DNA from 2 places in the Bacillus sp. LQ01 genome. Region 1 is predicted to be linked to the other one. Evidence: riboswitches for the same ligand, from Rfam matches in the RefSeq annotation. Region 1 holds a riboswitch; the other holds the start of a gene.

Region 1 (7,999 bases):
TCAATTAGCGAATACAACTTCAGGTGATATTGAGAAGTATGGGAAGATTGTGGAGTTAGAGTAAGAGGGAGTGAAAGAAATGGCACGCATTGAAATAGATAAAATGTCTAAGCTATTGCAAGTGTATTTTATTATGGGAAGTAATAACTGCACGAGGGATCCTTTAGCTGTATTGAAAGAAGCGTTAGATGGTGGAGTGACACTTTTTCAGTTTCGCGAGAAGGGGGAAGGTTCTTTAATCGGAGAAGATAGAGTGCGCTTTGCAAAAGAATTGCAGACGCTTTGTAAGGAATATAGTGTTCCTTTCATTGTAAATGATGATGTAGAATTAGCCATTGAATTAGATGCAGATGGTGTTCATGTTGGACAAGATGATGAAGGAATTACATCTGTTCGTGAAAAAATGGGAGATAAAATTATCGGCGTATCTGCTCATACAATTGAAGAAGCACGCTTTGCAATCGAAAATGGAGCGGATTATTTAGGTGTTGGTCCTATTTTCCCAACGAGTACGAAAAAAGATACGAAAGCGGTTCAAGGAACGAAAGGATTAGCTTATTTTAGAGAACAAGGAATTACAGTGCCAATCGTTGGTATTGGTGGGATTACAATTGAAAATACAGCGGCAGTTATAGAGGCGGGTGCGGACGGTGTTTCAGTTATTTCAGCAATTAGTTTAGCGGAATCTGCGTATGAAAGTACGAGAAAATTAGTTGAAGAAGTAAAGAGAAGTTTGTAGGGAAGGAAGTGTAGTATTTTAAGTGCTACATGAAGAAATAGACTGCCCAAAATTTAAACAAATATTTGATTAAAAAAGCACAAACCTTTTTAAATAAAGGTTTGTGCTTTTTCTTTAAAACATAATTGAAATTAAGAGCATTCCAATTCCGATAGAAGTAAATGTTGCAATTAGGCCCGGAATCATAAAACTATGATTTAATACGTATTTACCGATACCTGTTGTACCAGTACGGTCAAAGTTAATGGCAGCAACGATTGTTCCATAGTTTGGAATGAAGAAATATCCATTTACTGCAGGGAACATCGCAATCAGTAGCGCTGGTGGAATACCAAGAGATAGTCCAAGTGGCATTAAGGCACGAACTGTTGCTGCTTGGCTGTACAGTAAAATAGATAGAATGAATAGTGCGATAGCAAATAGCCAAGGTGCACTTGTTACTAAATGCTGAATCGATCCTTGAATCATATTTAAGTTTCCATTAAAGAAAGTATCTCCCATCCAAGCGATACCGAAAATAGCAACAACTGCTGTTGCTCCTGCTTTAAAGACGTTACCAGATACAATGCTTTCTACATTTGGTTTACAGAAAATAATAATAAGAGCCGCGATAGTTAACATAACCATCTCAATTGTGTTCGGCATAGAAAGACGGGCTAACTTCCCACCAACTATCCATCCTGGACGAAGTGCTTCAAATGAACCAAGAAGTACAACAAGGAAGGTTCCTACAAGGAAAAGGATAACTGATAATTTTGCGCCCTTTACACCTACAAATTCTTTTTTCTCTTCAAGCTTAGGAATTAATCCTTCTTTTAATCGTTTTAAGTATTCAGGGTCTTCATTTAATTCTTTTCCCATCTTACTAGCAACAAATGCAGCTATCATACAAGCGATGAAAGTAGAAGGGATACTTACTTTTAAAATATCTAATAAGGTGATTTTATAGTCAGCTAACATTGCTAAAAGTGCAACTGTTGCAGCTGATATAGGACTAGCTGTAATTGCTTGTTGGGAAGCAATTACGGCAATTGACATTGGTCGTTCTGGTCTAATTCCGGATTCGCGAGAGACTTCAGCGATAACAGGAAGTACAGAATAAGCAACGTGACCAGTTCCTGCACAAAGTGTAAATAAATAAGTAACAATTGGAGCAAAGAATGTAATGCGTTTTGGATTTTTTCGTAATGCCTTTTCAGCTAGATGAACAAGGTAGTCCATTCCTCCAGCGGCTTGCAAAGCACCAGCAGCTGTAATTACTGCCAAAATCATAAGCATTACATCGATAGGAGGCGCCGTTGGTTGTAAGTGGAAGACAAAAACGAGTATTGCCATACCAACTCCACCCATTACTCCTAAACCAACTCCGCCTAGGCGTGCACCAATAAAAATACAGAGTAACAAGGTAAGAAATTGTAGCCAAAACATGATAAACTACCTCCGAAATTCATTAGTTAAGATATATTCGAATAGTTTAATTTGAATGAAAATTAAATAAATACCCGAAGAAATCCTTGTTATTTATACATTTTTTATTATATAACATAAAAAAAGTAACATTCACGTACTTTTTGAAATTATTTTGAAAAAGCAATGCGTTAAAAATTTGTATTTATATCTCTAAATAAGTAGACATTTTGATTTATATGTTGTAATCTTTGAAAGAGAATAAATTAATTCTCATAGAACTCCCATATCGTTCAACTCGTTCAGCGAGAAAGGCAAACTGATGGAAACATGAGGACGCAAAACTACAGGAGCTAAGGTCGAAAGGCTACGCTAGCCAGTTACCGGACGGATAGGGTTGGTCTTTGCCAATGCTTTTACATTGGCTTTTTTTTATTCTCGAACATATTGAGAAACATTTTCAAACAAAATATTCATATATTTTGTTTTTTTGTTTATGTTGATTAAGGAAGGTGGATATTAATGAAAAAATATTGGCATAAGTTATCGTTCCTTCAAAAGAACGTCTTATTAACCGTACTAGTTATTTTGACGCTTGTTGGAAGTATGGGTGCGTTAAGTTTCAACATGTTTCAAAATAGTATGATGTCTTTATTTGAAAGGCAGTCTATTGAAACAGGAGAAATAGTATTAAAAAAATTGGATTTAGAGTTAGTTAGAGACATGGCGAAAGATCCTACAGCCGAAAAAGTGAAAAAAGAAAAGTTAACAGAGAAATTAGATGAAGTTTCAAAAGAATTGAAAAGTGTTGGACAAACGTATGTTACAGGAGCAAAGCCGAATGAAAAGCGAGAATTACAACTCGTTGGTTTGACTACAGAGTTAACAAATGCATTCCCTATAAAGACGGGAGATTATTATGAACAACCCGCTCATTGGATGAAGGCATACGATAAAGTGATTGATACGAAAAAGGCACAAATGACAGAAGTATATGAAGATGAAATAGGTTCGTGGGTGACAATATTAGAACCAATTACGGATGGAGAAAACAATATTGTTGCAATTATTGCGGCTGACTTAGATGCTTCCATTGTTCCTATTACAAAAGAGAAGTTTATGATACAGGGTTTACTCTTTATCATTATTTCATTAGCAATTGCGACTATTACTCAATTCTTTATCGTGCGTCACTCGTTAGCTCCATTAAAAGATTTACGAGAAGGGTTACGTAAAATTGGTGAAGGTGACTTAAGTGTTAAATTAAAAGAAAGACCAGATGATATTGGAATTATTAATGTTTATTTCAATAACACGATTGAAAAATTTAAAGGGATTATAGATAAAGTAAGGCAAACTGCTGAGCAAGTTTCTTCTTCTTCACAAGAATTGTCGGCGAGTACAGAGGAAAACAGCATGGCAGTTCAAGAGATTGCAAGTTCTATTGAAGGTTTAAGAGTAGGGGCACAGTCTCAAAAAACTTCAGTACAACAATGTTTAGGAATTGTACATGGAATGGAAGATAAGGTAGAAGAAATAACTGGGGCTGCAAAACAAGTTGCGGTTGCTTCTGAAGGTATGGAACAACATTCAATTGAAGGTAATGAAGTGATTGGACAAATTATTAATCAAATGAGTTTAATCCAAAATGCAGTACAAGATTTATCTTCCATCATTTATTCGTTAGAAACAAGGTCAAAAGAAATTAGTGATATCGTAACTGTAATTACAGGTATTTCAAATCAAACAAATTTATTAGCTTTAAATGCTTCTATTGAGGCTTCACGTGCTGGAGCAGCTGGAAGAGGGTTTGCAGTTGTTGCTGATGAAGTACGAAAATTAGCAGAACAAACGGAAGCGTCTGCAAAAGATATAGCGAAATTAATTGGTGAAACACAAGCTGAGACAGAAGATGCTGTAGTTTCCATGCAAAAAGGTTCAAAAGAAGTAGAAACTGGAATTTCGCTTGTTCAAAGTAGTGGAGATTTCTTTGAAAAAATCTCAAAATCAGCGCAATCTGTTACAGATCAAGTAAAAGCTGTTTCCGGTAATTCGAGTGACATTTTACAAAATAGCCAGAATATTGTTCAAGTCGTAAATGAATTATCACATATTGCAAATACTTATGCCAACAGCAGTAGTAATGTTGAAGAAAGCATGAAAGAGCAAGAAATATCAGTACAAGATATTGCAGAATTAGCGACTTCTTTAAGTTGGCTTTCTCAGGAATTACAAGAGCTTATTGGTGAGTTTAAAAGCGAATAAGGAGAAAGTTCAATTCTAATCAAGGGGGTATCTCCGCTACTGATTATGAATTGAACGAATCTGCCCTTTAATAAGGGATGAAAAAGGTGTGAATTTTCACACCTTTATTATATTTAAGAGAGGAATTTACATAAATATGAAATTAGCAATTTCTTATAATGAGATGGTAAAAGAATTTTTAGGAAAAGTAGAAGGAAGTATTAAAATACCTAAAGATGTGCAAGGAACAGAACTTAGGATAAAAAGGAAAACGGAACTGTTTTCAAATTTGACTCACATTGTAGATTTAATAGGAGCGACTGCAACGTGGTTATATCATATTTCTAAAGAAAAACATATTGTCGTGCTTTATCATGTAAGAGGAAATTTATTTCCAATTACTATTGAAGTTTCTAATTTTCTCTCCTATGAAAGTTTAAATTTACAAATTGAAGAGCAACTGGAGCAAATTAAAGAAATGAATGAGGAAGAAATAGAAGAGTTTCAAAACGGTAATACATTATATGAAATGTCACCTATTATTATTGGTGAAACATATTATGAGCTAAAAGACACGAATACATTACAATTTGTATTTAGTAAAAATATGCAAAGTGTAGAAATAATATTTAATAGTGTTAATTGGAAAGAGACAACGATTACTCGTTATGCACAACAAATACAAGGTGTTTTAGTTGATATATCACAAAATACTAATAAGTATATAAAACATTTTAATATTATTACAGAGGCCGAGATGGCACTTTATAGTCAAGTGAATGATACGACAGCAGTATATCCTGAGAAAAGTATCGTCGATATGTTCTATAATACTGTTGCTCAATTTCCAAATCGTATAGCTTTATCTTCAAGGGAAGGTACTTTAACTTATGAGGAGCTAAATAAAAAAAGTAATCAAATAGCTCATATGTTAATTAAAAACGGCGTCCAATTAGGAGACTATGTTGGAATATTTATGAAACGTAGCATAGACACAGTAGTAAGTATGGTAGCTATATTAAAAGCTGGTGCAGCGTATGTTCCGATTGATCCAGATTATCCGGAAAGTAGAATACAGTACATTATTCAAGATAGCCAAGCGAAAGTTATATTGATGAAAGAGACGCCTATAACATGTGATGGGGTTCAAACAGTTTCATTGTATGATAGTGAAACTTATGAAGATATAGATGTAAAGTTGTCTATTCATTGTGATGATGTAGCTTATATGATTTATACATCGGGTTCAACAGGGAATCCAAAGGGAACGATGTTAGCACATAGAGGCGTTGTTAATCTGTACACTTGGATGAAAAAGCAATATGAATTGACAGAAGAGGATGTATTTGCTCAATTTCCTTCCTTTAGTTTCGATGCTTCTGTATGGGAGTCATTTGCTTCTTTATTCTGCGGAGGAAACTTGTATGTACTATTAGAGGAAGAGCGATTGTCTGTAGAGGCATTTGCAAATGCAATCTATAAAGTGAAAGCAACTTCAATCTTGGCATTAGCAACAATTTTTGTTCGACAAGTAGCAACTTATTTAGCAGAAGAAGATATATATAAGCTAGCTTCCCTAAAAAGAATTGCGATTGGTGGTGAAATGTTACCTGTAGAGGTTATTAAATTGTGGAGAGAAAGAATAGGTACAAATGTTGAAATTTATAATGTATACGGACCGACAGAATGTACTGTAGTGACGACAACCTATAAAATACCTAGTCAGTTAAATGAGGATGTTGCGAGTATTCCCATTGGTAAACCATGTGCTAATTATCAAGTTATGATTTTGGATGAGAATATGAATCTTTGTCCAATTGGTGTACCTGGTGAATTATATATAGATTCAGTGGGATTAGCAAAAGGGTATTTTAATAAGCCTAATAAAACAATTGAAGCTTTTATTCCGAACCCTTTTAATCCTATAGTTAATATATATAAAACAGGTGATATCGTTAAGTTGCTAGAGGATGGAAATATAGAGTTTTTACATCGGAAAGATGATCAAGTAAAAATTAGAGGACATCGTATTGAACTAGGAGAAATCCAAAGTAAAATTTCTCAAAATCATAATATAAAAGAAAATGCTGTTTTTGCTAAGAAGAGTAAGGAAGGTAGCCAATATTTAATCGCGTTCTATACAACTTTAAATAAAAAAGAAATACCAGAATTAGTTTATCAGTTACAAGAGCAATTACCAGATTATATGGTGCCATCTAAACTAATTTATATTAATGAATTACCACTTACACCTAATAAAAAGATTGATGTTAAGAAGTTAGCTCAGTTAGAAGAAAAGTATGAACCGGTTCGGCTACAAGAATATGTTGCACCTTCTAATAAAGCAGAAAAACAAATAGCGAACGCCTGGGCGGAAGTATTAGGAATTTCAAAAGTTGGAGTGCATGATGATTTCTTTACAATTGGTGGACATTCATTAAAAGTATTACGAGTCTTAACATTGTTAAAAGAAGATTTCTCACATTTAACAATTCAAGATTTCTTTAAAGAAAGAACGATATATGGATTAGCTCGAATTGAGCGAGAAGTAAAAGTAGAGAAAGAAGAAGTATTTCGTGAATATAAAGTGATTCACGAGCCAGATACTATCACGTATGCAAACGTTTTGGAAGAAACCCAGATTTCAAATGTCTTTTTAACAGGAGCTACTGGTTATTTAGGATCACACATATTATATGAATTGTTGAGAGATACATCTGCTACTATTTATTGTTTAGTAAGACCAACCAAAGATGTGCAGCAAAGAATTATAGATACATTAACAGGCTACTTTAATGATATATGTGAAGAATGGTTACAGCGTATACAGGCCGTAGCTGGTGATCTGGGAGAAGAGTATCTTGGGATGAGCGAAGAAGAATTTATGTTCATCAGTTCTAAGATGGATACGATAATTCATTGCGGTGCAGATGTAAGACATTTTGGAGATGTAAAACAATTTGAAAATATAAATGTCCAAGGAACTAGCCGTATGCTAGCATTAGCGGAGAAAGGTGCTACATTCCATTTTATTTCTACAATTGGTATCCCGTTAGAATTAGCGGTAGATCAATGGGATACATACATGAAAACTGGTGATTTTAATTACAGTGTAGACTTAGAGAATGTATATTCAAATAGTAAACTACAAGCGGAAAACATTGTTCGTGAAGCAATGAAAAATGGTTTGCGCGGAAATATTTATCGTGCAGGTAATTTAGCATGTCATTCAGAAACAGGTTCGTTCCAACAAAATATTGAAGGAAACGCATTTTATCGTCTTATTAAAACAATGCTATTAATTGGGAAAGCACCAAATGTGAAGTGGAAAGTTGATTTCACACCAATTGATTTTGCTAGTAAATCAATTGTATCGTATTTACAAGATGCGCAAATTGTAGGAGAGACGTTACATATTTGTCATCCACATCAAATTGAGTTTGAACAATTTATACAGCTAATTGGAGAGTGTGGATACAATCTTGAAATGGTTCCACTTTCAGAATATGTAAATACCGGACTTGCATTAGCGAAGGGAAATGAAGTAATAGCAGAGTTAATTGCTTCTCAAGTTGCAGGAGATGGAGCACAGCAATCTGAAATTGTAAT
Region 2 (24,257 bases), on a different contig from region 1:
ACCTTCTGTAGTGCTAACTAAATTGAAAATCATTTCGTTTTGTTTTATAATTTACTTACCGACCGGTAAGTAAAAATAAGTGAGGTACAGTATGACGAAGAATTTACAAACATCGCAAAACATTGTAGAGGCATCATTTAAACTTATGGCAGAACACGGCATTGAGAAGATGAGTCTTTCCATGATTGCGAAAGAGGTAGGTATTTCAAAACCGGCTATTTATTATCATTTTTCTTCTAAAGAAGCGTTAATCGATTTTTTATTTGAAGAAATTTTCTCTGGATATCATTTCGTGAGTTATTTCGATAAAGAGCAATATACGAAAGAAAATTTTGCAGAAAAGTTAATTGCTGATGGTTTACATATGCTCTCTGAATATGAAGGGCAAGAAGGGATATTACGCGTTATCAATGAATTTATCGTAACTGCATCGCGAAATGAAAAGTATCAGAAACGCTTATTTGAAATACAAGAAGATTTCTTAAATGGTTTCCACGATTTATTGAAGAAAGGCGTAGAACTTGACGTAGTGTCACAACATGAAACGGAAGAAAATGCTCATACGCTAGCACTCGTGATTGATAATATGAGCAACTATATGCTCATGGGATTCCAGTTAAAGTATAAAGAAATTTGGATTCGAAATGTGAAAAACGTCATGAAGGAGGAGTAAAGATGAAAATGCAAAAAAACTGGTGGCTCGGTTTTCTTGGATTTATTGGGGTTTATAAAATACCAGGTATGATTGAAGCTTTTCAAGCGGATGGAAATTGGATGAAGTTAATCGGTTTCATTTGGCTACTTTGGTTCGGATATTTTATTCCTGAGAAGAAAGAAGATTGAATTTCAATTTTCTGTAAAGTTACGTAAAATATAGATTGAGAGTATTCATATATTAGATTACTAGATTTGGAGTGGTTACATGGATCCATTGAAAAATGAAATTCACCCTGACATGGTCAAGGTGTGGAAAGTTCGTGCTGTAATTGAAGAAGGGATCGGTATACTCGTTATTTTAGCTTACCTTTTCCTCATGATAAAGTTTGATTGGTGGGCGTGGATTTTGTATGTGATGATTGGGCTAACAGTTGTGTTCGCACCATTTGCGTACTTCTTATTCCCGAAACTACGTCAACGTTATTACAGCTATCAACTAAATGAAGAAGAACTTGAAATTCAGCATGGTCTTTTTGTCGTAAAGCGCGTATTAGTACCGATGATTCGTGTGCAGCACGTAACGATTGAACAAGGACCAATTATGAGAAAATATGGCTTAGCAGAATTACAGATTTCAACGGCAGCAACTTCTCATAGCATCCCAGGTTTAACGATGTATGAAGCTGAAATGTTGAAAACGAAAATCGCAGAATTAGCGAAAGTGAGTGATGAGGATGTATAAAAGGCAGCATCCAATCACGATGTTATTAGAGTTAAAAATAACAGACTTTATACCACTCATTATTTTTCTTTTTAGCTTAAGGGGAAAGTTTCCATTTTGGTATTTAGTTCCTATTGGCTTTGCGTTAATCACAATTATTTCAGCTATCGTAGGCTGGTATTACAAAGTATACTGGGTCGAAAATAACGTATTACATGTGAAACAAGGTCTCTTTGTGAAAAAGGAGAGCTACTTAAATAAAGAACGTGTTCAAACAATTAATACAAGTTCTAACGTACTATACCAAATGCTCGGTTTGAAAAAAATTCAGATTGAAACAGCTGGCGGGGGCGATGAAGCAGAAGTTAGCTTAGCTGGAATTACGGTAGAAGAGGCGACGGAGCTTATTACTTTGCTAAATGAGCCAACTCCAGAAGTGAAAGCAGAAAAAACGTTAGACGAAGCAGCAGAAAATACAGTAGAAAAAGCAATTGTTACAGAGGAAAAACAAACGACAGAGTACAAGTTAACGTGGAAAGAGATTTTAATAGCGTCTGTTACATCTGGTCAATTTGGAGTATTGTTCTCTTTAATCTTTTTCGTTTATCACCAAGTAGATGAGTATATTCCGAAATGGATAAAAAATAGTGTGACGTCATATGTAATGGACCACGATATATATGGCTGGATTTACATGGTAGCTATTTTACTTGTCGTTTCTTGGATGATATCTACAATTGGCTACGCGTTAAAACACGGTAACTTCACAGTGAATCGAAAAAATGATGAAGTCCGTATTTCGCAAGGGTTACTGGAGAGAAAAGAACTCGTACTAAAATTGCACCGCATTCAAGGGATTACGATAAAAGAAGGCATTTTACGCCAACCGTTCGGTTATTGTGCTGTGCAAGTAGAAGTCATTCAAAGTGAAGGGAAAGAAGAAAAAGTTACACTGCATCCTATCATTCGAAAAAATCGAGTGCAACAATTACTCGCGCATTTACAATTACCATACGAACTGAATGCAAATATTACTTCGTTACCAAAAGCAGCATTGCGCCGCTATCTCATTGATAGTTTCATCTTTTTCGCTATGCTCGCAATCCCGCTTACTGGAATAAGCGTATACTTTGAAAAGTATTACATCATGTGGGCATTACTACCGCTCGCAATCCTTATCTTTACACTTGGCTACGCAACATTTAAAACAAATGGCTACAGTGTTAACGGAGAACAAATTACACTTGTCTATCGTAGCGTCGGAAAATATACAGGACTTATTAGAAGAAGACACGTCCAATCAATGGAGAAGACACAATCATATTTCCAGCGCCGTGCGGATTTATGTACGTATAAGTTTTCGAGTGCATCATCTAGTTATAAAATAGAGCATACGAGAGTAGAAGATGCGGAGAGAATGCAGGATTGGTATAAGAAGAAAATAAATGAGATGTAACTTGAGAAAGCTTGCCTATTATGAAAGGCAGGCTTTTTTGTTATAGGGAAAAGAGTCGTTTAATCCATATATTAGTACAACTACAGCACACATGTATCAATACGTATGAAAAAAGGTAATATGCTTCTGTTTTAGGAAAATATGTGGGATTTTTGATATAAATGGTATAATAAAATGGAAATAGTATTAGGAGGTTATATATGATAAGTCAGTTGAAAAGAGAAGCACTTGATGCATTAAAAGGAAGATGGGGACTAGCGGTAGGGGCAACCTTATTAATTGGAATCCTTATTGGAGCTGTTGAAATGCTAACAACAGGTATTTTCTCGATATTTTGGGGTTGGGAAGAAGCAAGTGATTCACTTACAGTAAGTATTATAGTAATGCTTGTTATTGGTCCATTAACAATAGGTGCCTATTATCTTGTTTTAAATGCAATTCGTGGGACTGATGCTCGCATTGGTCATATATTTAGATGGTTTAGCGATGGAAGTAAGTTGATGAAGTCGTTTTTAACATATTTACTAATGTATGTCTACTTGACTCTATGGACATTACTTCTTATTATTCCAGGTATTATTAAATCATTTTCTTATTCTATGACATATTTTATTTTGAATGATCATCCAGAATATACAGCGAATCAAGCGATTACTGAGAGTCGTCATATGATGAATGGACATAAAATGGATTACTTTTTACTATGCTTAAGTTTCTTAGGTTGGTTCATTTTAAGTATTCTTACTGTAGGAATCGGTTTCTTATGGTTAGCACCTTATTTCTACGCGACATCAGCCGCATTTTATGAAGAGATTTCAAAAGAATATTATAAAAAAGAAGGCACTACTTTCTAATAAAACATATAAACTATCTACCCTAAAGAATGTAGGGAGCAGATAGCAGATGGTTTAGGTGTTTTGATATTTGTCCTATTTTCGGGATTCACTTCAGGATAAGGTATAGATTTTTATATAGAAATGCTACCCTCTATGTTTTATCATAGAGGGTTATTTTTTTATGTAAAAATGATAGGAAATAATGAATAATATATGTAAAGAAAAAAGCGAGGTGAATGAGAGTGAGCAAATTTTTAATACCGTATTCATTTTCTATATTAAGTTTCTTTATTTCAGCAACAGCACTTGATTTATATGATAGGATGGGAAACGATAGTGAGCTGGTTTCGCCGAACATAATTGGAAAGATAATTCAATCTACTGCGCAAATGGGAGTCCTTACATTGTATTTCGGAGTACCTATTATTTTAGGTGGCTGTCTACTTGGTGAGCTATTGTTTAGAGGTATCATTTTACGATTTAAACTAAGCTATATTATATCTTTATTATTATATCTATTTTTAGCTTTTAGTATTGTTTTCGTAACGGTAGGCATTCCAACTACATATGAAGATTCTAATACATTTTTCATGGGGATAACTATGATTTGTGCTGTTACATTCTTTGTGAGTCGGAATATATGGGAAAACAAGTTAATAATGGAGTGACAAAATGAAATACACCTGTCCATGTTGCGGATATAAAGTTTCACTTTATTGGATCAGTTAGAAAACCGACTAGTGAAGATGTGAAGGATGCTAGTTGGCAGCGAATTTGTTAAGTAAAATGTTATTACTCAATTTAATGGGAGTAATAACATTTTTTATTTAGTACTGAAAGAATTACTGCTGTCTTAAAGTAATAAGAAGGAATAAATCGGTAAATTTTATTAATGGATATATTTTCAATAAATACAAAAGTATAGATGTATAGTCAGCTTTGTGTATTTAATGTTATCATATTGAATGATATGGAAATTTTTAATAGAATAAGTAACTAAAAATTCAAAGGTAATGAAGCTTTTGTTGTATAAAGAAAATACTTAGTAGTAATCAACAATATTAAAAATAAGATTCGTATTTATATAAATTTAGTAGAAATGGGGTTTTAAAAAGGAATGAGTATAAGCATAACGCGGCAAAAGATTTTGGCGGCCGCTTCTCAAATTGTACAATGTAAAGGGGTTGCTAAATTAACTTTAGAAGCAGTGGCAAAAGAGGCGGGTTTAAGCAAAGGTGGATTATTGTATCACTTTTCAAATAAAGAAGCTTTAATAGAAGGTATGATAGTCCGAGGGGTAGAGGATTATGAAGGGGCCATTTACAATAAAGTAGCGGAAGACTCAGAGAGGAAAGGGAGATGGGTTCGCTCTTTTGTAGAGGAAAGATTAAGTAATGAGAGAAGAACAGAAGAGTTGTCTAGCAGTATGATGGCAGCACTCATGTTAAAACCTGAATTACTTGAGCCATTACAACAATCATTTCAGCAACTGCAAAAAAATATAGAAAATGATGAGATAGATTCAGTTTGTGCAACAATTATTAGATTAGCAGCAGATGGATTATGGTATTCGGAATATTTAGGGGTTGGAAGACTAAGCCCCGAGTTAAGAGAAAAAGTGATTCAAGCTCTTATTAGTAATTCATATAAATAGAATATACTAACTATATAATTTAAAAATGATTCACCATTGCTTCTTTAATGTAGTGGTGAATTATTTTTTTTATTAGAAAAATAGAACAATTTTATAGAGTATTGAATTATAACCGTCCAGACGGTATAGTAATATTTGGTTTAAGAGGAAAATGAAACAAAAAAAGAATAAAAGATATTTTTAGCACACTATTCGAAAGGATAGGCCGCAAAGCTTAGAGTCTACGGTAATACATATTGGTTACTAAGATCGTCTGGTTGCACATTTTTGATGCAACCGGACGGTCTTTTTTTGTTATATAAATATAAAAAATAGGAAGGAACTATGCAAATGAAAAGTACTAAAAGACATATTTCAATGGTTTCATTAGTTTTTCTAGTATTATTTTCAGTGCTGAATGTGTGGGCTCCAGTTATTCAAGCTGCTGTGATGAAAAGTCCAGTGGACGAAATTAATATTTCCCGTACTGATGGCACGACATCTGAACCATATCAAGCCTCAGATGGTATGAAAGTAGAAGTGAAGTGGTCAGCTAAAGAAAAAATAAAAAGTGGAGATCAATTCACAATTGATATGCCAAAAGAGTTTCGAAAAGACCTTATGAATATGAGTTTTCCTTTAAAAGATGCTGAAGGAAAAACAGTTGGTACATGTGAGATGAAAAAGGGTCTATTAACGTGTACTATGGGTGATTACGTAGAAGGAAAGAACAACATTAAAGGTTCTTTATTCGTAGAATTCTACTTTGGTCTAGAAGCATATGATGGTGTTAAAGAAATTCCATTAGAATTTAACGTTGATGGTCAAATCGTAAATAAAGAAGTAAATGTAAGTAATACGACAGAGAGACCGAAGCCACAACCCAATACGGAAAATCTATTGAAATGGGGTTCTTATAATCAAGAAGATCCGTCTATTGCTGATTGGCTTGTATATGTAAATGCAACTGGAACAGAAATGCAAGATCTTAAATTAACAGATACATTAGGACCTGGGCATGAGTTAATTACAGACAGCGTAGTATTAGAAGAGGCTGTATTTGAAGATGGTTATGCACCAACAAATATTAAGCCAGCAAATTTATCTAACATTAAAATAAATGCAACAAAGACTGGATTTACAATTGAATTTCCAGACAGTTCAAAAGGCTATATTTTAAGATATAAAACAAAGGTTACAAATCCTGCTGCAAAACCTCATAAAAATACTGTGAAATTAGAAGGTAAAAATATTAAAACTGAAGAAAAAGTAGGACAAGTATTTGTGAGTGGTGGGGGAGGATCTGGTTCAGGTGACAATAATCCACCTAGCATTGAAAAAAATATAGTTGATGAGAATGGCAAGCTTGTAGAGAATGAGCAGCTAACACAAATGGATCAAGTTATTCAATACCAAGTTGGTACACATATACCGAACGATCCTTCTAAATACACATCTATGGTAATTAGTGATGATTTAGAAGATGTTTTAGAAGTATTAGAGGCAAAAGTGTATGATAAAAATGGCCAAGATATTACTTCTAAAGGGACGTTAAATATAGATAAACAAAGAAGTGAAGTAACATTTACGTTTGGTGAGAATTTTGATTATAAGTCATATGAAGACCAGATAATTAATCTTAGTATCAAGGCGAAAATTAAAAATAATGCAGACTTATCTTCTTACGTAGATAAGCAGATTCCTAATAAAGCGGAATTACATTTTGATGATAAAACATTAACATCAAAAGAAGTAACTATTACACCGCCTGAAGCTCCAAAAGATGGTACAGTATCGCTTCATAAAATAGATTCTGAGAATCCGAACAAAGGGTTAAAAGGTGCCGAATTTGAAGTTCGAAATAGTGCAAATGAAGTTGTTGCAAAACTGACAACGGACGAAAAAGGTTTTTCAGTACCTCAAACTTTAGCTCCTGGGACGTATAAAGTTTATGAAACAGTAGCACCAGAAGGATATCAAAAATTAACAAGCCCAGTAGAGGTTACACTTCAAGCTGGAGAAACAAAAACAATTGAAATTAAAAATACTGTGCAAAAGGGTCAAATTGAAATAAAGAAAATTGATTCGGAAAATGGTGAAAAACCATTAGCAAATGCAGAGTTTGATATAGTAAAAGACGGTGTAGTAGTCGAACATATTGTTACAGATAAAGATGGTAAGGCAATCTCTAAACCGTTAGCACTAGGAAAATATATTTTAAAAGAAACGAAAGCGCCTGAAGGCTACCAATTAAAAGAAACAGAGTTCGAAGTAAGTGTAACAGGGGACAGCATATTCCCAATACAAGTGGAAAATGCAATGGTAGACAAAGGTAATATAGAAATTACAAAAGTGGACAAAGAAAACGGAGCAGTATTAGCGGGTGTCGAATTTGAAGTCCAAGATGAGAAAGATGAAGTAGTAAGAAAAGTAGTAACAGATAAAGATGGAAAAGCAAATGTTTCAGATCTATCAGTAGGAAAGTACAAATTAGTAGAGACGAAAAGCTTACCAGGTTATAAAAAGCTAACAGAACCAGTACCATTTGAAATAAAAAAAGGTATGACAAAAGCTTTAGCAATAAAAGTAGAAAACGAGCAGTTAGACAAAGGCTCAGTAGAAATTACAAAAATAGATAAAGATAGTCAAAAAGTATTAGAAGGCGTAGTCTTCGAAGTGCAAGATGAGCAAGGAAAAGTAGTAACAGAAGTAAAAACAGATAAAGATGGTAAAGCAAAAATCTCTGATTTATCAGTAGGGAAGTACAAATTAGTAGAGACGAAAAGTTTACCAGGCTACAAAAAGCTAACAGATTCAGTATCATTCGAAATTAAAAAAGGTATGACAACAGTCCTATCGTTGAAAGTAGAAAATGAACAGTTAGATAAAGGTTCAGTAGAAATTACAAAAATAGATAAAGACAGCAAAAAAGCATTAAAAGGCGTAGTTTTTGAAGTGCAAGATGAAGCTGGAACAGTAGTAAAGGAAGTAAAAACAGATAAAGATGGTAAAGCAAAAATCTCAGATCTATCAGTAGGAAAGTACAAATTAGTAGAGAAAGAAAGTTTACCGGGCTATAAGAAACTAACAGATCCAGTATCATTTGAAATCAAAAAAGGCATGACCGAAGTTCTATCATTAAAAATAGAAAATGAAATGGTAGATACGGGAAATATAGAGATAACAAAGATAGATAAAGATAATAAAGCACCGTTAGCGGGAGTAACATTCATCGTCCAAGATGAAAAGGGTAATGAAGTTACAAAAGTAACGACAGATAAAGATGGAAAAGCAAATGTTTCAGATTTACTTGTAGGAAAGTATGAATTAGTAGAGGTAGAAAGTTTACCTGGTTATAAAAAATTAGAAAAACCAATATCATTTGAAATCAAAAAAGGCATGACCGAAGTCCTATCATTAAAAGTAGAAAATGAAATGGTGGATACAGGGAATGTCGAGATAACAAAAATAGATAAAGATAGTAAAGCACCATTAGAAAATGTTGTATTTGAAGTACGTGATTTAAAAGGAAAAGTAGTTGCGAAAGTAACAACGGATAAAGAAGGAAAAGCAAACGTTTCAGATTTATCTATCGGGAAGTATGAGTTGGTGGAAGTAGAAACACCGGCAGGATACAAACCACTAGAAAAGCCAATTTCATTCGAAATTGAAAAGGGTAGAGTAACAGCGCTAAAGCTAACAGTAGAAAATGAATTAGTGGATACAGGAAATGTAGAAATTACAAAAGTAGATAAAGAAAATAAAGATGCTTTAGCTGATGCAGTCTTTGAAATTCAAGATGAAGCAGGACAAGTAGTCGCTAAAATAACGACAGATAAAAAAGGACAAGTACAAGTTACTAATTTATCAGTCGGCACATACAAGTTAGTAGAAGTAAAAGCACCAAAAGGATATAAACAATTAGTAGATCCGATTACTTTCCAAATTGAAAAAGGCATGACAAAATCTCTTGCTTTAACAGTAGAAAACGAAATGTTAGACAAGGGAAATGTAGAAATCACAAAAGTAGATAAAGATAATCAAAAAGCATTAGAAGGCGTAGTCTTCGAAGTACAAGACGAACAAGGAAAAGTAGTAACGGAAGTAAAAACAGATAAAAATGGTAAAGCAAAAATCTCAGACTTATCTGTAGGAAAGTACAAATTAGTAGAGAAAGAAAGCTTACCAGGTTACAAAAAACTAACAGAGCCAGTATCATTCGAAATCAAAAAAGGTATGACAGAAGTCTTATCATTAAAAGTAGAGAATGAACAGTTAGACAAAGGCTCAGTAGAGATTACAAAAGTAGATAAAGATAGTCAAAAAGCATTAGCAGGTGTAGTCTTCGAAGTACAAGATGAAAAAGGCAAAGTAGTAACAAAAGTAACGACAGATAAAGAAGGAAAAGCAAAGATTGCTGATTTATCAGTAGGAAAATATAAGCTAGTAGAGGTAGAGAGCTTACCAGGATATAAAAAACTAGCGAAATCAGTATCATTTGAAATCAAAAAAGGTATGACAGAAGTCTTATCACTAAAAGTAGAGAATGAACTAGTAGACAAAGGCTCAGTAGAAATCACAAAAGTGGATAAAGATAGTCAAAAAGTATTAGAAGACGTAGTCTTCGAAGTGCAAGACGAACAAGGAAAAGTAGTAACGGAAGTAAAAACAGATAAAAATGGTAAAGCAAAAATCTCAGACTTATCTGTAGGAAAGTACAAATTAGTAGAGAAAGAGAGCTTACCAGGCTACAAAAAACTAACAGAGCCAGTATCATTCGAAATTAAAAAGGGTATGACAGAAGTTCTATCATTAAACATAGAAAATGAAATGGTAGATACGGGAAATGTAGAAATTACAAAAATAGATAAAGATAATAAGGCACCGTTAGCAGGTGTAGTCTTTGAAGTTCAAGACGACAAAGGCAAGGTAGTAACGAAAGTAACGACAGATAAAGCTGGAAAAGCAACAGTTGCAGATTTATCAGTAGGAAAGTACAAGTTAGTAGAAGTAGAGAGTTTACCAGGCTACAAAAAATTAGAAAAGCCTGTACTATTTGAAATTACAAAAGGTATGACAAAATCTTTAGCGTTCACTGTAGAAAATGAAATGGTAGATACGGGGAATGTAGAAATCACAAAAATAGATAAAGACAGTAAAGCACCATTAGAAAATGTTGTATTTGAAGTACGTGACTCAAAAGGCAAAGTAGTTGCGAAAGTAACAACGGATAAAGAAGGAAAAGCAGACATTTCAGATTTATCTATTGGAAAGTATGAGTTAGTAGAAGTAGAAACACCAGCAGGCTACAAACCACTAGAAAAGCCAGTTTCATTCGAAATTACAAAAGGTATGACGAAAGTCTTATCATTGCAAGTAGAGAATGAACAGTTAGACAAAGGTTCAGTGGAGATTACAAAAATGGCCGCTGAAAGCAAGGAAGTCTTATCAGGAGCTGTGTTTGAGGTTCATGATGAAAAGGGAAAAGTAGTAGTGAAAGTAACAACAGATAAAGATGGAAAGGCAAAAATCACAGATCTATCTGTAGGTAACTACACACTAGTAGAAGTAGAAGCACCAAAAGGATATGAAAAATTAACTAATCCAATTCCATTTGAAATTACAAATGGAATGATAAATGCAGTTCAATTAGAAGTATTAAACAAATTGAATCATTTAGCGCCACCAGGCCCAGAAACACCAGATCCAGAAAAACCTGGAACACCAGATCCAGAAAAACCTGGAACACCAGATCCAGAAAAACCTGGAACACCAGATCCAGAAAAACCTGGAACACCAGATCCAGAAAAGCCTGGAACACCGAATCCGGAGAAACCTGGAACACCGAATCCAGAAAAGCCTGGAACACCGAATCCGGAGAAACCTGGAACACCGAATCCAGAAAAGCCTGGAACACCAAATCCAGAAAAGCCTGGAACACCAAATCCAGAAAAACCTGGGACACCAGATCCAGAAAAGCCTGGGACACCGAATCCAGAGAACCCTGAAAAAGAATTACCGAAGACAGGGCAGAAAATGCCTGTGGAACCATATATGGGAGCACTTCTTGTAATGATGAGTTTTGGATTACTCATATTAGGTAGAAAACAGCAGAGATAATAAAGGTGAAAAGGTATCCTCAAAGTATTTGAGGATACCTTTTTTAGCATAAAAAAAAGCATCTAGCAAAAGTACTAGATGCAAATAAAAACACAAGGGAAGACAAAATTCTTCCCTTTTCCCGTATGTAATTATATCAAAAAATTTATAAAAAACTAGCTATATTTAAAATATAATTTTTAAAAAAGTTATATACATAAATAATTGCAATACGCGCAGTTTTATCTTTCTGAAAAATCTATTTCTTTATTTTTGAATATTAAGACTAATGTTGATAAATCTTCAGATAATTAGAAAAAATACCCGAAAGGATATATAGTATTGCTTAATAAATAATTTTAACGAATTACGTATATTTCATTTGGTGTATTAATTGAATATCATAATTTTTAATTTTATTAAGCAAGAATCTCGGTTACTTATTGCATTTCTAACATAGGGTGAGATAGAAAAATACAATAGTGTGGAGGTTTTTATAATGACGTTTGTTCTTAGTAAAATGAGTGGCTTTAGCATAGAAGAAAAGGTACATGAATTTGAATCTAAAGGATTCCTTGAAATCTCAAATGAAATCTTTTTACAAGAGGAAGAGAATCATCGTCTATTAACACAAGCACAGTTAGATTATTATAATTTGGAAGATGATGCATACGGTGAATGCCGTGCTAGATCTTATTCAAGGTATATAAAGTATGTTGATTCACCAGATTATATTTTAGATAATAGTAATGATTACTTCCAATCTAAAGAATATAACTATGACGATGGCGGGAAAGTTAGACAGTTCAATAGCATAAATGATAGCTTTTTATGTAATCCTTTAATTCAAAATATCGTGCGCTTCGATACTGAATTTGCATTTAAAACAAATATAATAGATACAAGTAAAGACTTAATTATAGGTTTACATCAAGTAAGATATAAAGCTACTAAAGAAAGACCATCTTTTAGTTCACCTATTTGGTTACATAAAGATGATGAACCAGTAGTGTTTTTACACCTTATGAATTTAAGTAATACAGCTATTGGTGGAGATAATTTAATAGCTAATTCTCCTCGGGAAATTAATCAGTTTATAAGTTTGAAGGAGCCTTTAGAAACTTTAGTATTTGGACAAAAGGTCTTCCATGCCGTAACGCCACTTGGAACAGAATGTAGTACGGAGGCTTTTCGTGATATTTTATTAGTAACATTTTCTTATAAGGAGACAAAATGAGAGAGAATAAAATAATTATGATTTCTGGAGCCAATAGCGGTATAGGTCATGCTTGTATAAAATACTTTTTAGAAAAATCATTTCATGTAATAGCGCTTGATATTAATAATAATAATTTAATAGATTATATGAAAACAGATATGCCTTTGAAAGTAGTGCAAATTGATTTAAGTAATAGCGAAGCGATTCATAATCTTTTTACTCAATTAGATTTAGAAAAGCTTTCTCCTGATATATTAATAAATGCAGCTGGTATTCGAGAGATAACACCTGTTTTACATTTATCCGATGATATGTTTAAAAAAGTAATTGATGTAAATTTAGTAGCCCCATTTATCCTTTCTAGGGAAGTAGCGAAGCGATGGTGCGAATCGAAAATAAAAGGTTGTATTGTGAATATAGCATCGGTTTCTGGATTAATGGCTGAACCAGAGCGAGCTGCTTATGTTGCATCAAAGCATGCTTTAATCGGATTGACTAAACAGATGGCTATGGAATTTGGAAAGCAAAATATAAGGGTGAATAGCATTTCTCCCGGTGTTATTAGAACTGAACTTACAGAAGAATACTTTAGTAATACAGCCTTGATGTCTATGATAAAAAGTAATCAATCTTTAGATACTTGGGGGTTGCCGCAGGATATTGTTTCATGTATTGAGTACTTGATTTCTGATCAGGCCCGCTTTATTACTGGTTCTAATTTTGTAATTGATGGTGGTTGGACTGCTGGGAAAAATTTATAATTGAGTGTTTTTGAGGAAAAGCACCTGTCCTTTTTTAGGCTGGTGTTTTTCTCACTATAAACCGAGTTTTTATTGGAGGGGGATTAATTTGCTTCAAAAAAGTTTTAAGCAAGAGAAAACGGTACCGGCTTTAAAGATGATAGCATCAATGGTTATCTTTGGATCAGTTGGATTTTTTTCAGTTCAAACAAACTTACCTTCGTTTGAATTAGTGTTTGTAAGGTGTATTTTTGCGACAATATTTTTAAGTGTATGCTGGTTGCTTACAGGGCAATATAAACAAGATAAATGGGAACGAAAAGAAGTTATTCAAGTTTTAATATGTGGCTTTTTCTTAGTATTTAATTGGGTTTTCTTATTTAAAGCCTTTGAAAATATGTCAGTTACAATTGCTATCTCGGTTTATCATCTTGCACCAGTAATTGTACTGTTAATTGGAAGTATCGTCTTTAAAGAAAAATTAACATTAATATCTATCATTTCAATAGTTGTGTGTTTTGCAGGAGCTTTATTAATTGCTGGTATCGATGGAAGTTTCTCTGTCGGTTCATTAATGTCTTCAGGTATGATATGGGGATTTCTTGCAGCTCTCTTTTATGCATTTACAACTTTATTTGGTAAAGGGATTAACAAAATGAGTGCGTATGCAATGACATTTTTACAAACATTCTTGGGGATATTTCTTTTAATACCATTTATAGATTTAGATGCTTTTAGTGGCCTCACTCAAAGTAATTGGACATATATTATAGCTACTGGTTTTATTCACACAGGGATAGTATATTATCTGTTTTTTGATAGTTTACGCTATTTATCTACAAAAACAATCTCAATATTAGTTTTTTTGGATCCGGCAGTGGCAATATTATTAGATACTGTACTTACTGGATTCCGTCCAACTTTAATGCAAATAACAGGAATTCTTTTTATTTTTATTGGTATGACTTTAACATTAAAAAAATCTAAAGATAAAAAACTGAGCCAAAAAGAAAAGCGAATTGAAAGCGATGCTAGTATATCTCAACAATAATGAAATATATTGTGTATAAAACGATAAACCTTACATGAATCATGTAAGGTTTATTTTAGTTCAATATAATTCATATTTATAATATATAATTTTCAAAACTGAGGTATGTTTTTCTTTAATATGCTTTTGATTCATATATTTTTATTTGACTATAAATTTACAAAAATGTATATGAAATCTTATTTTTTGATAATATATAAGTAATAAATTCATAGAATTGGAGTGATGAGATGCAGCCGTTAGAAAGGGAGATTCATTTTAATATGCTGAAAGTGTGGCGAATTCACGCTTTAATTGGGACGGCAGTTATACTAACAGTCGTAATTGCGTATTTCTTTTTTATGATTAACTTTAACTGGTGGGGCTGGTTGTTTGGACTATTAGTAACAGGAGCTATTACATTTATTCCACTTGATTATTTTGTGTTTCCAAATTTACGTCAGCGCTATTATAGTTACAGATTAAATGAAGAAGAGATTGAGATTCAAAAGGGAATGTTCGTTGTAAAACGCGTACTTATTCCGATGATCCGTGTGCAGCACGTAACGATTGAGCAAGGGCCGATCATGAGAAAGTATAATTTAGCAGAATTACACATTTCAACAGCCGCAACTTCTCATAGTATTCCAGGTTTAACGAAAGAAGAAGCAGAACAGCTAAAAAGACAAATTGGAGAACTTGCGAAAGTGAGTGATAAGGATGTATAAGAGGCAACATCCGATTACGATATTGTTAGGTATTAGAGTTGCGAGTTTGTTGCCACTTATTATTCTTGTTTTATTTAAACCTGATGAACAAGTGGAACCTTGGTATTTATTTTATCTTTTCCTTCTGGTTGTTTTATTCATCATGGCTATTTTTTCAGCAATTAAATGGTATTTTAAAGTGTACTGGATTGAGAATAATATTTTACATATAAAGCACGGTGTTTTTGTAAAGAAGGAAAGTTATTTAAATAAAGAACGTGTGCAAAATGTTAGTACGTCTTCTAATGTCATTTATCAGATGCTTGGGCTTATGAAGTTAAATATAGAAGTAGCGGGTGGTGGTAGTGAACCAGAAGTGATGTTGGCTGGTATTAAAGAAGACGAGGCAAAACATTTAATCTCTTTATTACATAAGAAAGAAACTACTGTAAAAGAAGAAATAGAAGAGGAAGAAAGCAAGACGGTTTATCAGTTAACAGCGAAAGAGGTTTTAGCAGCAGCGATTACATCTGGTCGGTTCGGACTAGTGTTTTCTGGACTGGTACTTCTTTACACAAAGTTTGATTTTGTTCTTCCTGAAGGATTCACAAGTAAAGTAGAAGGGTATGTGATGGGAAACGGTGTTTATAAACTAATTGTAATAGCATTAATTTTAATGGCAATTTCATGGATTATTTCCACGGCTGGATATGTGTTGAAATATGCAAACTTTAAAATTGAGCGAAAAGGGGAAGAAATTCGTATCGTTCAAGGGTTATTTGAAAAGAAAGAGTTTGTCTTAAAATTGCACCGAATTCAAGCGATTACTGTAAAAGAATGTATGCTTCGCCAGCCATTTGGTTATTGCGCTGTTGAAGTGGAAGCAATTCACAGTATTGGAGCAGCAAGTAATGAAGTGATGCTGCATCCTTTTATGAAGAAAAAAGATGTACAGCACCTGCTCACATATTTAGAGTTACCTTATGAAATTGAAGCGGAGATCGCTCACTTACCAAAAACAGCGTTGCGTCGTTATTTCATTATGGGCTGGTTAATAAGTATCATACTCACAGTTCTAATTGCTAGCGTAAGTATATATTTAAAACAATATATTGCGTTATTTTTTATTTTACCGTTATTTATCGTGTTTTCGTTACTTGCGTATGCTAGATATAAAAGTGGCGGTTATGAATTAAGAGAAAATCAACTAACGGTTGTATATCGTAATTTTTCGAAATATACAGGAATAATGCGAAGAAGACATGTTCAAGCAGTAGGTTATAATCAATCGTATTTTCAAAGAAAGGATGAATTATGTACAACTCTTGTAGCGGTAGCGGGGCGGGGTTATGAAGTAAAGCATATGAGAAAAAAAGATTCATTTCGTATATATAATTGGTACAAAGAAAAAGGAAACACCGGTGTGTAATGGTGTTTCCTTTTTGTGTCATGATTTGTCGATAAGTCGATATATTCGAAGAAACGCTGATATAATTCGAGTTGCGCTGATATATTCAGAAAAACGCTGATATAATTCGAGTTGCGCTAATATATTCGAAGAAACGCTGATATAATTCGAGTTGCGCCGATAAATTCGAAGAAACGCTGATATAATTCGAGTTGCGCCGATAAATTCGAAGAAACGCTGATATAATTCGAGTTGCGCCGATAAATTCGAAGAAACGCTGATATAATTCGAGTTGCGCTGATATATTCAGAAAAACGCTGATATAATTCGAGTTGCGCCGATAAATTCGAAGAAACGCTGATATAATTTCACATACCGCGGTTTCCGAACTCCAAACTCAAAAAAATTAAACTAACACATCAAAAGTAGTCACAAAAGAAGGGCGAGAGAAAATACTCTTTTGCTGTTCCGCATGTGGATGCGCTTGAGCCTGAGGTTTTCCTTCTGCTTGCGTGGGACGTTTTTTATGAGCGTTTTCGAATGAACGTGATTCTGTCCAGTCTTTAAAGTTTTGCTCTGTTTCCCACATCGTTAAGATGACATATGTATCGTTACTTAATGGACGTAGAACACGGATCGCTTGGAATCCTGGTTCGTTTTCGATAAGGCCTGCGCGGTTTTTAAAGCGGTTTTCAAATACAGGGCGACCTTCGTCTGTTACAGAAATGTTGTTACAAACGATATAGCCAGGTTGTCCTTTAAATTCGCCGACAGCATCTAGTACGTCATACTGAAGTGAACCTTCTACAGATTCTTCTGTATTTTCTTTATAAAACATATTTTTCTCATCATTTTTTGCAGTGAAATGTGCTTGTTCTAGAGGTGTTTCGTATGAAATAATAGCCTTCATTTTAATGCCCCCTTACTAGTTTGTTTCTATTATATCAACTCTCTTAAAAAACTTCGAAGATTATATACATAAAGATACTTCTTTTTCAAATAATAAATGTACCATCATTTGGAAAGAAGGACGATGTATGAAGAAAGTAAAGTGGACTTTATTAGGCGGCGTCGCAACGTTCGTAGTAGCGATTGTACTCTATAAACTTATCGTGTTAGCTGGTGGCTATATGATGGATGAAAAGCAGCTCGTTTTCCACTCTTCATCACGTATCGTTGACCAGAAAGGGAAAGAAATTACGAAATTATACGTAGAAAATAGAGACCTCGTACCGATCGAGCAAATTCCGAAGTATGTGCAGCAGGCGTTTGTTGCGGTGGAAGATTCTCGTTTTTATGAGCATCAAGGGATTGATTATCCGTCTATATTCCGTGCTCTTTATAAAGATACGTTAGCTAGAGAGAAGGTAGAGGGCGGTAGTACCATTACGCAGCAACTCGCTAAAAACGTCTTTTTAACTCGTGAAAAAACATTTACGCGCAAATTGAAGGAAGTCGCAATTTCTCTTCAATTAGAGCAAAAATATACGAAGCAACAAATTCTTGAAATGTATATGAATCATATTTATTTTGGTCATGGGGCTTACGGTATTCAAGCGGCAGCAAAGTTGTATTTTAATAAAAATGTTGAGGATTTAACAGTAGAGGAAGGGGCAATGCTTGCAGGCCTTCCGAAGTCACCAAACGGATATTCACCGTACTATTCTGCAGAGAAGAGTAAGGAACGGCGCGATCTAGTATTGTCACTTATGCATAAACAAGGCTATTTGACTGCAGAAGAAAGCGTTCGTTATCAAGGGAAGACAATTGCTCTATATAAAAATTTAGATGAGAATGAGCTTGCATATATGCCGTATATTGATATGGTCATAGATGAAGCCGCTCGTTTATACGGGTTGTCTCATCAAGAAGTACTTCGCGGAGGATATACGTTTGTCGTACCTATGGATGAAAAGATTCAAAAGGTAGCATATAACCAGTTTCAAGATGCAAGGAATTTTCCTGGGAAAGAAGAAGGGGCGCAAGGTGCTTTCTTATTAATGGATAATCGTACGGGAGGGATTAAAGCGGCGATTGGGGGAAGAAAGTACGTCCCGAGAGGATTTAATCGTGTTTTTGCCAAAAGGCAGCCCGGATCTGTTTTAAAACCACTTATCGTTTATGCACCAGCACTAGAAACGAAAAAGTATAATCCGTATTCTTTATTAACAAATGAAAGAAATTCTTTTGAAGGGTATGAACCTCGAAATTATAATCATGAGTATTCAAAAGAAATGACGATGTATGATGCGATTTTAGAGTCGGCAAACGTACCGGCAGTTTCTTTATTAAATGAGTTAGGGGTAGAAGAAGGAAAGCAATATTTAGAAAAAGGAAATATCCATATTGCAGATGCTGGTTTAAGTACAGCTCTTGGGGGACTAAAAAATGGCGTTTCAACATTTGATCTTGTAAAAATGTATCGTTCATTTTTAGCAAATGGAAATATTATTGAGCCGCACGTTATTGATAAAGTATTAAATAGACACGGTGCAGTCATTGGGGAATCTCCAAAAGTAGAGACGAAAATCTTCTCGAAGCAGACAGCATGGTATATGACGAAAATGTTAGAAGGAGTTGTGAAGGAAGGAACAGCGAGAGTTGGTGTATATAACGGTGCGTTAGCTGGAAAAACGGGTACAACTTCATTGCCAAATGACGATAAGGGAGCAAGAGATATGTGGTTCGTCGGCTATACACCTAACTTAGTAGGCGCTGTTTGGATTGGTTATGATCGCACGGATAAGGAGCATCAGTTGCAAGGAGAAAGTGCATCTGCGACAAAATTGTTCAAGAAAATTTTAACGAAGGCTAATGTAGAACATAAAGAGAAGTTTATGAAGCCTGAAGGTGTGGAAACAATCGGCGCTCCGATTCGACTGCGCAAAATTGAAGATGTAAAAATGAAACTATCATTTAGCCCTTTCGGTTTATTTAAAGCAAAATTAAGTTGGACGCCACTTCCAGATAACAGAATTATGTACCGAATCTATAGAGTGGAGAACGGAATTCATACACATGTTAGCACTGTAAATGGTGCTGGGGAATATGAGGAAAAGTTCGTTAACATATTTTCAAAACCGAGCTTTTACGTTGTACCATATAATACACAAACGAATCGTGAAGGAGAAAAGTCAAAAGTAGCTAAACCATAGTTTTTCTCTGTGTTATAATAAGAATGTTGTGAAAATAGTAAGCGTTTTTAAGAATGTTTGTGTCAATTTAATGAACAACGTACATAATATTATGCATTTTGTTTTTACAAGCTGTATAGTAAAAAAAGATAAATATCGAACGTATTCGAAGCATTGGTAAGGAAGGGAGCAAGGGTCTTGGTAAGAACTATAAATGAGACATTTTTAAAAGCATGTAGGGGGGAACGTACCGATTATGTACCAGCATGGTATATGCGTCAAGCAGGTCGTTCACAGCCGGAATATAGAAAGATTAAAGAAAAGTATTCTTTATTTGAAATTACACATAATCCAGAGTTATGTGCTTACGTTACAAAATTGCCGGTTGATCAATATAACGTAGACGCAGCAATTCTTTATAAAGATATTATGTCACCACTACCTGCAATTGGTGTGGATGTAGAAATTAAATCAGGTATTGGCCCAGTTATTGATAATCCAATCCGTTCTTTACAAGACGTAGAAAAACTAGGGGAAATCAATCCAGAAGATGACGTACCGTACATACTAGATACAATTCGTTTATTAACGACAGAAATGTTAGACGTACCGTTAATCGGTTTTTCAGGAGCTCCATTTACATTAGCGAGCTATATGATTGAAGGCGGTCCATCTCGTAACTACCATAATACGAAAGCGTTCATGTATGCAGAGCCAAAAGCTTGGTTCGCTTTAATGGATAAACTAGCAGATATGGTTATTACATATTTAAAAGCGCAAATAAACGCAGGAGCAAAAGCAGTTCAAATTTTCGATTCTTGGGTTGGAACAGTAAATGTAGCAGATTATCGCGTATTTATTAAACCAGCAATGGAGCGTATTTTTGTAGAAGTTCGTAAGATGGGTGTACCGATGATTATGCACGGCGTAGGAGCTGCACACTTAGTGAATGAGTGGCACGACTTACCGCTTGATGTAGTCGGCTTAGACTGGCGCTTACCGATTGAAGAAGCACGTGCACGTGGCGTTCATAAGGCGGTACAAGGTAATATGGACCCTTCATTCTTACTTGCACCATGGTCTGTTATTGAAGAACATGTAAAAGGTATTTTAGATCAAGGGATGAAACAGCCGGGTTATATCTTTAACTTAGGTCACGGTGTATTCCCAGAAGTAAATCCGGATACATTAAAACGTTTAACTACATTTATTCATGAATACTCTAAAGGGCAGTTAGCGAAGTAAAGGAGAATTGCTGTATGAAAAAGAAAATTGGTTTGCTTGTAATGGCATACGGAACGCCATATAAAGAAGAAGATATTGAACGTTACTATACACATATTCGTAGAGGAAGAAAGCCAAGTCCTGAAATGCTGGAAGATTTAACAGAGCGTTACCGTGCAATTGGTGGTATTTCTCCTTTAGCTACTATTACATTAGAGCAAGCTAAGAAGTTAGAACAGCGTTTAAATGAAGTACAAGATGAAGTAGAGTACCATATGTATCTTGGTTTAAAACATATTGAACCGTTTATTGAAGATGCGGTGAAAGATATGCATAACGACGGAATACAAGATGCAATCGCACTTGTTCTTGCACCTCACTATTCTACGTTTAGCGTGAAATCATACGTTGGACGAGCACAAGAAGAAGCTGAGAAACTTGGAAACTTAACAATTCACGGCATTGATAGCTGGTATAAAGAGCCGAAATTCATCCAGTACTGGGTTGATGCAGTGAAAGGTATATATAACGGTATGTCAGATGCAGAGCGTGAAAAAGCAGTATTAATCGTATCTGCACATAGCTTACCAGAGAAAATTATTGCAATGGGCGATCCATATCCAGATCAATTAAATGAAACAGCGGATTATATCGCGCGCGGAGCTGAAGTAGCAAACTATGCAGTAGGCTGGCAAAGTGCAGGAAACACACCAGATCCTTGGATTGGTCCAGATGTACAAGATTTAACGAGAGAACTAAATGAAAAGCACGGTTATACTTCATTCGTATATGCACCAGTTGGATTTGTTGCGGAACATTTAGAAGTTTTATATGACAACGACTTTGAGTGTAAAGTTGTAACGGATGAAATTGGTGCGAAATATTATCGTCCAGAAATGCCAAATGCATCGGACGCATTTATTGATTGTTTAACAGATGTTGTATTAAAGAAAAAAGAATCTGTACTGTAAGAAGAAAGGGGGAGCCTGCTTGAGGAAAAAAGTTGTGATCGTCGGCGGAGGCATCACTGGATTAACAGCAATGTATAACTTACAAAAAAATATTCATGAAAAAAACTTGCCGATTGATACATTACTTATAGAAGCATCGGGTAAACTTGGCGGAAAAATTCAAACCGTTCGAAAAGATGGATTTACAATTGAGCGCGGACCGGATTCTTTCTTAGCACGAAAAGAAAGTGCAGCTAGATTAGTGAAAGAATTAGGTCTTGGCGATGAACTTGTAAATAATCAAGCCGGTCAATCATTTATCCTCGTAAACAATCGGTTACATAAAATGCCGAATGGATCAATGATGGGAATTCCAACGCAAATTACGCCGTTTCTATTTTCCGGGCTGTTCTCCCCAATTGGTAAACTAAGAGCTGGTTTTGATCTATTAATGCCGAGGTCAAAGCCAGTATCTGACCAATCACTCGGACAATTTTTCAGAAATCGTCTTGGAAACGAAGTGGTTGAAAACTTAATAGAACCGTTACTATCGGGTATTTATGCAGGGGATATTGATGAAATGAGCTTAATGTCAACATTCCCGCAAATGTATCAGATTGAGCAGAAACATCGCAGTATTTCACTCGGTATGCGTACGCTCGCTCCGAAAGAAGAGAAATCTGAACCGAAAAAGGGAATGTTCCAAACAGTGAAAACAGGTTTAGAATCTATCGTAAAATCTCTCGAAGCAAAGATGCATGAAGGTACGATAATAAAGGGAACTCGCATTGAAAAAGTTGCAAAACAGGGTGATGGTTATACAATTACTCTTAGTAACGGAAAAGAAATAGAAGCGGACGCCATCGTAGTGGCAACTTCGCATAAAGTATTGCCGTCCATGTTTGCTCAGTACAAGCAGTTTCGTTTCTTCCGTAATATTCCATCCACATCCGTTGCGAATGTGGCACTTGCTTTCCAAAAGTCTGCAATCCAGCGCGATATTAATGGTACAGGATTTGTCGTATCACGAAATAGCGATTACACCATTACAGCATGTACGTGGACGCATAAAAAATGGCCACATACAACGCCAGAAGGAAAAACACTCCTTCGCTGTTACGTTGGACGTGCTGGTGATGAAGCGGTTGTAGAACAAACTGAAGAAGAACTCGTTCAGCTCGTACTAGAGGATTTAAAGAAGACGATGGATATTACAGAGGATCCAGAGTTTACAATCGTAAGTCGCTGGAAAGAAGCGATGCCTCAATATACAGTAGGCCATAACGAGCGAATGAAACAGCTCACAACATTTATGGAGAAAGAGTTGCCAGGTATATACTTGGCAGGTAGCTCCTATGCTGGCGCTGGACTTCCAGACTGTATTAATCAAGGTGAGGAAGCTGCAAAGCGTGTATTATCTCATTTGGAGAAAGTAATAGATGCTGAATTAATCGCACAATAAATTATAAGAAACGCCTTCAATCATATTGAAGGCGTTTCGTTTATTATATAAAATACTTATTCGCCAATAAACATATATAAGTTATTTGGCTTTATAACAGCATCTCCTGCATAAATAACCCACTCTGTTAAGTTATCAAAATCTAAATGATAACTATTTCCTTCACTCATATCTTCTATGAAATATGGTTCATTAATGAGTATTCCTTGAATGAAATCTTCCGTAATGTTTTGCATTTCAAACCACATATGTTCACTTTTTCCTTCTTCGTAGGAGACACCAAACTTAGCAAGGAAACGAAAATCTTCATTTGATTGTTCAATGTGAAAAATGTTGCTGAAATACCCAAAAGTATTTTTCGCATTGTAAGCCATACGATCGGTTTCACTATTTGTTTTATAGAACATGAGCCCTGTAGCTTCCTCGTGTTCTTTGAAAAAACTTTCAATATATTCTTCTGAAGTATTAAATTTGAATAAGAGAACGGATGGAGATTGATGGTATTCATCTCGGGCATCCATTCCGCCTAAGAATGTATTTTGTGCATCTATTGGTTGTAGTTTCACTTCCTCATCTTCGATTGAAGATAATTGGTCCATACTCGTTTTATGCCCTATATAAGATAATCCTTTTTCCCACGGAACAGCGACTGTATGTATAGAACCTTGCTGACTATGCGCGATAACGATAGGCTCATTCATAGGGACTTGTCCATTCTCAACGGCATTATTAGCAAATGTTTGAAAGAGATCGCTAATGCCGTAGTAGGAAGAAATGCGATTTGGAATAATTAACTCTATTTCAGTTACGCCTGCTCTTAAAAGACCATGTGTATGAAACCAATATTGCGTAGGCTCACCGTCTTTATCGTCTTCATAAACGGAATGAATAACGTATAAGTCAGGAATGTCAGGTAATAATTCATTTTCAACGTGATATTCAATATAGCTTCTAGATATCACTTTCATTGCTGCACTTGAA

The links. Region 1 has a riboswitch for cyclic di-GMP ahead of AC22L0_RS24010 (methyl-accepting chemotaxis protein). Riboswitches for the same ligand answer to the same signal wherever they lie in the genome.
Region 2: another riboswitch for cyclic di-GMP. It lies ahead of AC22L0_RS01755 (SpaA isopeptide-forming pilin-related protein); the one in region 1 lies ahead of AC22L0_RS24010 (methyl-accepting chemotaxis protein).

What each region holds. Positions count from the first base shown of each region.
Region 1 is NZ_JBYEZL010000004.1:107,136-115,134, forward strand. It holds gene thiM (hydroxyethylthiazole kinase) at 1-64, shown strand, start outside; gene thiE (thiamine phosphate synthase) at 80-739, shown strand; gene AC22L0_RS24005 (anaerobic C4-dicarboxylate transporter family protein) at 854-2,167, opposite strand; cyclic di-GMP riboswitch class I at 2,450-2,534, shown strand; gene AC22L0_RS24010 (methyl-accepting chemotaxis protein) at 2,669-4,411, shown strand; gene AC22L0_RS24015 (non-ribosomal peptide synthetase family protein) at 4,548-7,999, shown strand, end outside.
Region 2 is NZ_JBYEZL010000001.1:308,616-332,872, forward strand. It holds gene AC22L0_RS01720 (TetR/AcrR family transcriptional regulator) at 92-673, shown strand; gene AC22L0_RS01725 (hypothetical protein) at 676-843, shown strand; gene AC22L0_RS01730 (PH domain-containing protein) at 923-1,399, shown strand; gene AC22L0_RS01735 (PH domain-containing protein) at 1,392-2,834, shown strand; gene AC22L0_RS01740 (DUF975 family protein) at 3,035-3,688, shown strand; gene AC22L0_RS01745 (hypothetical protein) at 3,913-4,338, shown strand; gene AC22L0_RS01750 (TetR/AcrR family transcriptional regulator) at 4,788-5,324, shown strand; cyclic di-GMP riboswitch class I at 5,497-5,589, shown strand; gene AC22L0_RS01755 (SpaA isopeptide-forming pilin-related protein) at 5,649-11,423, shown strand; gene AC22L0_RS01760 (2OG-Fe dioxygenase family protein) at 11,902-12,639, shown strand; gene AC22L0_RS01765 (SDR family NAD(P)-dependent oxidoreductase) at 12,636-13,382, shown strand; gene AC22L0_RS01770 (DMT family transporter) at 13,471-14,412, shown strand; gene AC22L0_RS01775 (PH domain-containing protein) at 14,643-15,119, shown strand; gene AC22L0_RS01780 (PH domain-containing protein) at 15,112-16,527, shown strand; gene hmoB (heme-degrading monooxygenase HmoB) at 16,913-17,416, opposite strand; gene AC22L0_RS01790 (transglycosylase domain-containing protein) at 17,544-19,661, shown strand; gene hemE (uroporphyrinogen decarboxylase) at 19,839-20,885, shown strand; gene hemH (ferrochelatase) at 20,900-21,835, shown strand; gene hemY (protoporphyrinogen oxidase) at 21,855-23,276, shown strand; gene AC22L0_RS01810 (DUF4026 domain-containing protein) at 23,333-24,257, opposite strand, start outside.